2 linked regions of the Zobellia alginiliquefaciens genome follow. The protein of the gene in region 2 binds, or shares a complex with, the protein of the main gene of each other region. Links are inferred from orthologs where the notes say so. Each region holds a gene or a part of one and is shown on either strand. Other genes may lie near its edges.

Region 1 (4,468 bases), 460 kb from region 2 along the record:
GTTAGGTTCTTATGCTTGTTGAAAGCAGCTATGTTCAATAGATTAAGAACAAAGTAAAAATAGAAAACATAAGGTATGGTCCCTTGCATATGAAATACAAACGAACAGATCAGGCCTATAAGTAGACTAAGAGCAGATGATGTATAGTTGAACTTAAGGAGTAACTTAGTTTTGTCACTAATTCGGTTCAGACGTATTTTTGGCTTTCGCATGTATACTACTTTGGGTATTCATTTTCAAAAAAGAAGTGAGCCCGCTTGGTATATGCGACACTTCATCAGACACGCTAACTGTTTTACTGTACAGTAAATGTGTCTCTAGAAGTTAAATTCTGAATAAATTATAGCTCTAATTGCTTAATTAACTGCAATTTAAGCTCTGGGGTAATTTATTCTAAGCCCTGCAATAGTAGATACTATTGTATTCAAGTAACTTTTTACTCGTTAAGCGGGCAAAAAAAAACGGCAACTTATCTCTAAGATGCCGATTTACATTGTAGTAAATGTTATTTTTTAATTCTCAATTAGAACCCATTCTCCTTTTTCGATAAGGGGCTCTGCTTGTTTAAATTTTACTGTTTTACTTTCGCCAGACATTACATTTTTAATTGTGACCCTATCGTTACGTCCAATTTTTGGTCGTTCTCGAACAATGGTCTCTGTAACTTGTGGACGTTGACCTTGTGTTTGACCAGCAGCACGGTTCTGTGCGGCCAGTTCGTCACTATTAGGAATCTCTTCTTTACTGGTTTGAAGATTTTCCTTTGGTTTACTAACATTTCTAGCTTCCTGAATCTGATTTGGGTTTTCACTTGGCAATTCCCCTTTAAACAAGAAAGAAACTACTTCTTTGTTAACCTTGTTTATCATCTCTTTAAAAAGCTCAAAAGCTTCGAACTTATAAATCAATAAAGGGTCTTTTTGCTCATGAACAGCCAACTGAACAGATTGTTTTAATTCATCCATCTTACGCAAATGCGTTTTCCAAGAATCGTCAATAATGGCTAGGGTTATATTTTTTTCAAAATCCGTTACTAATTCTTTTCCATTACTTTCGTAAGCGCTTTCTAAATTGGTAACCACATTAAGCGTTTTAATACCGTCCGTAAAAGGAACTACAATACGCTCAAACTTATTGGCACTATCTTCATAAACCTTCTTAATGACAGGAAATGCCGTAGCGGCATTACGCTCCATTTTTTCTTGATAATACTTGTAAGCGTTAGAGTATACCTTATTGGCAATATCTTGAACACTCATTTTTGTAAAATCTGCTTCTGAAATTGGAGAGGTTATAGAGAAGTACTTTATCAGCTCAAATTCAAAATTCTTATAATCACTTGCAGCTTTGTTGGTGTCGGCAATAACTTCACAAGTATCATACACCATATTGGCGATATCCACTTTTAATCGTTCTCCTTGTATAGCGTGACGTCTTCTTTTATAGACTACCTCACGTTGTGCGTTCATAACATCATCATACTCTAGAAGACGCTTACGAACACCAAAGTTGTTTTCTTCTACCTTTTTCTGTGCTCGCTCAATAGATTTAGTCATCATTGAATGCTGAATAACTTCACCATCTTCCAAGCCCATCTTATCCATCATCTTAGCAACACGGTCAGAACCGAACAAACGCATTAGGTTGTCTTCTAACGACACATAGAACTGCGAGCTTCCTGGATCTCCTTGACGACCAGAACGACCTCTTAACTGTCTATCAACACGTCTAGAGTCATGCCTTTCTGTACCTATAATAGCTAAACCACCCGCTTTTTTAACTTCATCACTCAATTTAATATCCGTACCACGGCCCGCCATGTTGGTTGCTATGGTAACAACGCAAGGGTTACCGGCTTCGGCAACAACGTCTGCTTCTTTTTTATGAAGTTTGGCGTTCAGTACGTTGTGATTAACTTTTCTAATGGTAAGCATTCGGGATAACAACTCGGAAATTTCAACCGAAGTTGTACCTATCAAAACGGGTCTGCCAGCTTGAGAAAGTTTGGTAACTTCGTCAATAATGGCATTATATTTTTCTCGCTTGGTCTTGTATATTAAGTCATGTCTATCATCACGGGCAATAGGTCTGTTAGTTGGTATTTCCATAACATCCAACTCATATATTTCCCAGAATTCACCTGCTTCGGTAACCGCCGTACCGGTCATACCGGACAGCTTGTTATACATTCTAAAATAGTTCTGTAGCGTAACGGTAGCAAAAGTTTGTGTAAGGGCTTCTATTTTTACATTCTCTTTCGCTTCAATAGCCTGGTGAAGTCCATCTGAATACCGACGCCCGTCCATAATACGACCGGTTTGTTCATCAACTATCATCACCTTGTTATCCATTACCACATATTCCACATCTTTTTCGAAAAGCGTATAAGCTTTTAAAAGTTGGCTCATGGTATGAATACGCTCACTTTTTACTCCAAACTCTTTAAAAAGCTCTTCTTTAAGTTCTGCTTCTTTTTCAATGTCAAGATTCTGATTTTCTATTTTCGCAATTTCTCCGCCAATATCTGGCATTACAAAGAAATCTCTATTTTGTTCTCCGGAGATATAACTTACACCTTTTTCAGTAAGTTCAATCTGATTGTTCTTTTCATCAATTACGAACAACAAGTCCTCATCTACAACAGGCATTTCCCTGTTGTTATCCTGCATGTAATAGTTTTCGGTCTTTTGAAGTAGCTGCTTAACACCTTCCTCACTTAAGAACTTAATTAGTGCCTTATTCTTTGGAAGACCTCTATGTACACGTAACAATAGGAAACCACCGTCTTTGGTGTTTCCTTCCTGAATCAATTTTTTAGCTTCCGCCAAAACACCTGTTAGGTGTTGTCTCTGTTTGCTTACAATATCTCCAACCTTTGGTTTAAGGTCATTAAATTCATGACGGTCTCCTTCTGGTACCGGACCTGAAATAATTAACGGTGTACGCGCATCATCAACTAATACAGAATCTACCTCATCCACAATAGCGTAGTGGTGTGGACGTTGTACCAAATCTTTTGGCGTATGCGCCATATTATCTCTTAGGTAGTCAAAACCGAATTCATTGTTGGTGCCATACGTAATATCTGCGTTATAGGCAGCTCTTCTACCTTCCGAATTTGGACGGTGATGATCAATACAATCTACTGATAGACCATGGAATTCAAAAATAGGGGCCATCCAGGCGCTATCCCTTTTCGCTAAATAATCGTTTACGGTAACCAAATGAGCTCCGTTCCCAGATAGGGCATTTAGGTACAAAGGTAATGTAGCTACTAACGTCTTACCTTCACCTGTCTGCATTTCGGCAATTTTACCTTGGTGCAAAGCAATACCTCCTATCAACTGTACATCATAATGAATCATGTCCCAAGTAACCTCTTTACCTGCGGCGTTCCATGAGTTTTTCCAAATGGCATTATCCCCATCTAGAGTTACATAATCCTTTGAGCCGGATAATTCACGATCGTATTCCGATGCCGTAACCTGTAAAGTTTCATTTTGGGTAAAGCGCTTGGCCGTTTCCTTAACTACGGCAAAGGCAATAGGTAGAATTTCGTTCAGTGTTTTTTCACTTACTTTATATGATTCTTCCTTGAGTTTATCTATTTCAGCATAAATGTCTTCGTTCTTATCAATATCCGTAGACGTTTTTACTTCCGCTTCTAATTCACCTATTTTTTTGGTGAATTCGCTAATGTCCTCGGCTATTTTAAGTTTAAAGGTGTTAGTCTTTTCACGTAATTCATCATGACTTAACCCTTCTAATTGCTTTTCAAAAGACCTAATCTGTTCTACAAGAGGTTGTAGTTCTTTTACGTCTTTTTCAGATTTATCACCTACGAATACTTTTAATATCGAATTTAAAAAACTCATTTCTAGCTGTTTAGTATTTATACCGCTTTTGGGAAATTGATTGCGGTGGGGCATTATTTCTACAATATACCTGTATTGTATTTCTTTGCAAAAGGTATTCCAGTTTGGAACCTATGTACATTTCACCTGAATGCCTGCCAAAATTACATAAAAAAAAAGCCTCGATAGAGACTTTTTTGTTTCAATTAACGTAATATTTCTAATATTCGTCCTCGTTCCAGAGATAATCTTCTTCTGTAGGATAGTCTGGCCAGATTTCTTCGATGGATTCGTAAATCTCACCGCCTTCTTCTTCCATAGACTGAAGGTTCTCGACCACCTCTAGGGGCGCACCTGTACGGATTGAGTAATCTATCAATTCGTCTTTTGTTGCGGGCCAGGGTGCATCACTTAAATATGATGCTAGTTCTAATGTCCAATACATTTCAGTTGTTCAATTTAAATTTTTGCAAAAATAATTTTTAAATACAAACAGCCAAGTAATTGAGGCTATTTTATTACTATTATTTTTGTTTTAATAGTTTGATAACGAAGAATTAAAGAAATTATTAGAGAATAGCAAATTAAACACAGATAAATTTTTCTAATCGCTT
Region 2 (3,355 bases):
GCGGCATTGGCGTAACATCAATAATTTCGGTAACTTCTATACCAGAATTATGTACGGCACGAATCGCAGATTCTCTTCCATTTCCAGGTCCCTTAACGTAAACCTTTACTTTTCTTAAACCTGCTTCATGAGCAGTTTTAGAACACTCTTCCGCAGCTACCTGTGCAGCATAAGGAGTATTCTTTTTAGAACCCCTAAAACCCATTTTTCCAGCAGATGACCAAGAAATGACATCTCCTTTCTTATTGGTAAGGGAAATTATAATATTATTAAAAGATGCAGTTACGTGAGCCTCACCAACCGAGTCAACGATTACCTTACGCTTCTTTGCCGCTTTTGCACCTGATTTTGTAGTTGCCTTTGCCATTTTATTAGTATTTAGTAATTTGTATTAAGTAGTTAGTATGTCTTGAAAATAAAGTAACATTACCTATTTTACTTAATACTATTTACTCAGCACTTTGTACTATTTATTATTTAGTTGCCTTTTTCTTGTTGGCTACAGTTTTTCTCTTCCCTTTTCTGGTCCTAGAGTTATTCTTTGTACGCTGCCCTCTAAGTGGAAGACCAGATCTGTGACGAATACCACGGTAACAACCTATATCCATCAAACGCTTAATATTAAGCTGCGTTTCAGAACGTAACTCACCTTCTATAGTAAAAGAAGAAACAGCATCCCTGATACGACCAATCTCATCATCGTTCCAATCAGATACTTTAGTATCTTCACTAACTTGGGCAATCTCTAAGATTTCTTTAGCCCTACTTCTACCGACACCAAAAATATAGGTCAATGCAATTACGCCCCTTTTCTGTTTTGGTATGTCTACACCTGCAATTCTTGCCATAACTATCCTTGTCTTTGTTTAAATCTAGGATTCTTTTTGTTGATTACGTACAACCTGCCCTTTCTGCGTACAATCTTGCAGTCGGCACTTCTTTTTTTAACTGATGCTCTTACTTTCATCGTTCTATTCTTCTATCGTATTACTAATATCTGTATGTAATTCTAGCTTTGGACAAGTCATAAGGACTCATTTCCAATTTCACCTTATCTCCAGGAAGTAACTTAATATAATGCATACGCATCTTTCCCGAAATGTGAGCCGTAACTACATGCCCATTTTCTAACTCAACTCTGAACATTGCATTTGACAATGCTTCAATTATAGACCCGTCTTGTTCTATTGCTGCTTGTTTAGCCATACTTATGCGACTTTTCTATTTTTTCCAGTTTTCATCAATCCGTCGTAATGCCTATTCAATAAATATGCATTTACTTGCTGAACCGTGTCTATTGCCACACCCACCATAATTAAAAGTGATGTACCTCCATAGAACAATGCCCAACCGGCTTGAATATCCATTAATTTAACTACTATAGCAGGTAAAACTGCTAAAAGCGCCAAAAATACGGAACCTGGCAATGTAATCAAAGACATAATTTTATCTAAGAAGTCTCCTGTTTCTTTACCCGGTCTAATTCCTGGTATAAAACCGCCACTTCTTTTTAAATCATCTGCCATTTTATTGGTCGGAACAGTAATAGCCGTATAGAAATACGTGAAAATAATTATCAACAAACCGAACAATACGTTGTAAGCAAGACCAAATATATCCTGAAACTGAACCTCCATCCACTGACCAGCAGCTGTATTGTTAAAAGTCTTACCAATTAAACTAGGAGCGAACATAATTGCCTGAGCAAAGATAATCGGCATAACACCAGAAGCATTTAGCTTCAAAGGAATATATTGCCTAGATCCCATTATATTCTTTTCGTAACCACCAGAAGCAGTTCTTCTTGCATACTGTACAGGTATTTGACGCGTAGCCATTACTAAAAGTATACTTGCCAAGATAACCAAGAACCATAGAATAACTTCAATCAAAATGAACATCAAACCACCATTGTTATCAACTGTTCTTGATATAAACTCCTGAACAAATGATTGTGGCATTGTTGCAATAATACCGATCATAATTAAAAGTGAAATACCATTACCGATACCCTTATCAGTAATTTTCTCTCCTAACCACATGGCAAAAACACAACCAGTAACCAAAATGATAACCGCAGGAACCATAAAGTCAAGACCTTTACCTAAAACAAAGGCACTATCCTGAACTCCAAAAGCCTCTAAACCGTACAAATAAGCTGGCGCCTGAACCACACAAATACCAATAGTTAACCAACGTGTAATCTGATTCTTCGTTTTTCTACCACTCTCCCCTTCTTTATCCAATTTCTGTAAATAAGGTATGGCAATACTCATAAGCTGAACAACAATAGATGCCGATATATAGGGCATAATACCCAAAGCAAATATTGATGCATTAGCAAAAGCACCACCGGTAAAAGCATTCAAAAGCCCAAAAATACCTGAATCGGTACCTGAGGCTAATTCTGCTAATTGTGTAGAATCAATACCCGGAAGAACAATTTGACAACCAAAACGGTATACCAACAACAAACCAAGGGTTAGTAAAATCCTATTCCTTAGTTCGTCTATCTTCCAAATATTGGATATGGTCTCGAAAAATTTCTTCATGGTCAGTTATGCTTATAAATTTATTGCTTCTCCACCAGCAGCTTCAATTGCCGCTTTAGCACTTGCTGTAAATTTATGCGCTGAAACCTTAAGTGAAGCCTTTAATTCTCCACCACCTAATATTTTTACCAGGTCTTTACTCTTGGCCAAACCATTTTCAACCAAAGTTTCAAAAGTAATAGTGTCTTTAACTCCTTTGTTATCCACTAGCTCTTGCAACCTCTCAACGTTGATACCTTGATATTCAACTCGGTTTATGTTTGTAAAACCAAATTTAGGCACACGTCTCTGTAAAGGCATCTGTCCACCTTCAAAACCTATTTTCTTAGAGTAACCAGATCTAGATTTAGCACCTTTATGCCCTCTTGCAGCAGTACCACCTTTACCAGATCCTTGACCTCTACCTATTCTCTTGCCCGCTCTATTGGTAGAACCATCTGCCGGCTTTAGATTACTTAAATTCATTATAATGTGCTATTTAAGCTTCCTCAGTGGAAACCAAATGTTCAACTTTAGCTATCATACCGAGTATATTCGGCGTGGCATCATGCTCTACTACTTGACCAATTTTTTTTAGACCCAAAGCAGACAATGTACGCTTTTGGTTCTGTGGCCTTTTGATGCTGCTCTTTAACTGTTTTACCAGAATTTTCTTTGCCATAATATTTCTACTTATCCTTTAAAAACTTTTTCAAGAGAAACTCCTCTTTGATCAGCTACAGTTCTTGCATCTCTCAATTGCAAAAGTGCATCAAAAGTAGCTTTAACCACGTTATGAGGGTTAGAAGAACCTTGTGACTTAG

Evidence for each region. The genes of interacting proteins can lie anywhere in the genome.
Region 1: the proteins of secY (region 2) and secA are in contact, whole or in part, in a crystal structure (PDB 3DIN), measured with the Thermotoga maritima proteins. The link is inferred for Zobellia alginiliquefaciens from one-to-one orthologs. Residues at the interface, in WP_004081795.1 of Thermotoga maritima: Glu108, Gly109, Glu110, Glu111, Ala236, Glu237, Arg238, Arg239, Ile240, Thr241, Ile242, Gln243, Tyr244, Ala245, Arg246, Arg247, Val248, Thr249, Gly250, Arg251, Arg252, Val253, Tyr254, Gly256, Ala257, Ser258, Thr259, Tyr260, Leu261, Pro262; in WP_004082002.1 of Thermotoga maritima: Glu261, Ala262, Arg263, Lys300, Ala301, Arg302, Thr303, Ile304, Ile305, Leu323, Tyr324, Asp325, Pro326, Val329, Ser330, Tyr333, Ile336, Lys340, Phe345, Val349, Glu363, Phe364, Tyr374, Ser375, Gly376, Gly377, Glu393, Ile395, Thr482, Ser483.

The regions. Positions count from the first base shown.
Region 1 is NZ_CP119758.1:564,290-568,757, reverse strand. Bases 313-4,187 are described here. They hold secA (preprotein translocase subunit SecA), read right to left. Parts: upstream 3,876-4,187; coding sequence 513-3,875; downstream 313-512. Other genes in these bases: P0077_RS02355 (DUF2795 domain-containing protein), read right to left, coding at 4,075-4,187. Outside these bases: P0077_RS02365 (sensor histidine kinase), read right to left, coding at 1-212; more of P0077_RS02355, read right to left, coding at 4,188-4,299. UniProt on the Escherichia coli protein: Required for protein export, interacts with the SecYEG preprotein conducting channel.
Region 2 is NZ_CP119758.1:1,026,842-1,030,196, forward strand. The notes cover bases 381-3,355. They hold secY (preprotein translocase subunit SecY), read right to left. Parts: upstream 2,553-3,355; coding sequence 1,209-2,552; downstream 381-1,208. Other genes in these bases: rpsM (30S ribosomal protein S13), read right to left, coding at 474-848; ykgO (type B 50S ribosomal protein L36), read right to left, coding at 851-967; infA (translation initiation factor IF-1), read right to left, coding at 991-1,206; rplO (50S ribosomal protein L15), read right to left, coding at 2,565-3,017; rpmD (50S ribosomal protein L30), read right to left, coding at 3,031-3,213. Outside these bases: rpsK (30S ribosomal protein S11), read right to left, coding at 1-367. UniProt on the Escherichia coli protein: The central subunit of the protein translocation channel SecYEG. Consists of two halves formed by TMs 1-5 and 6-10.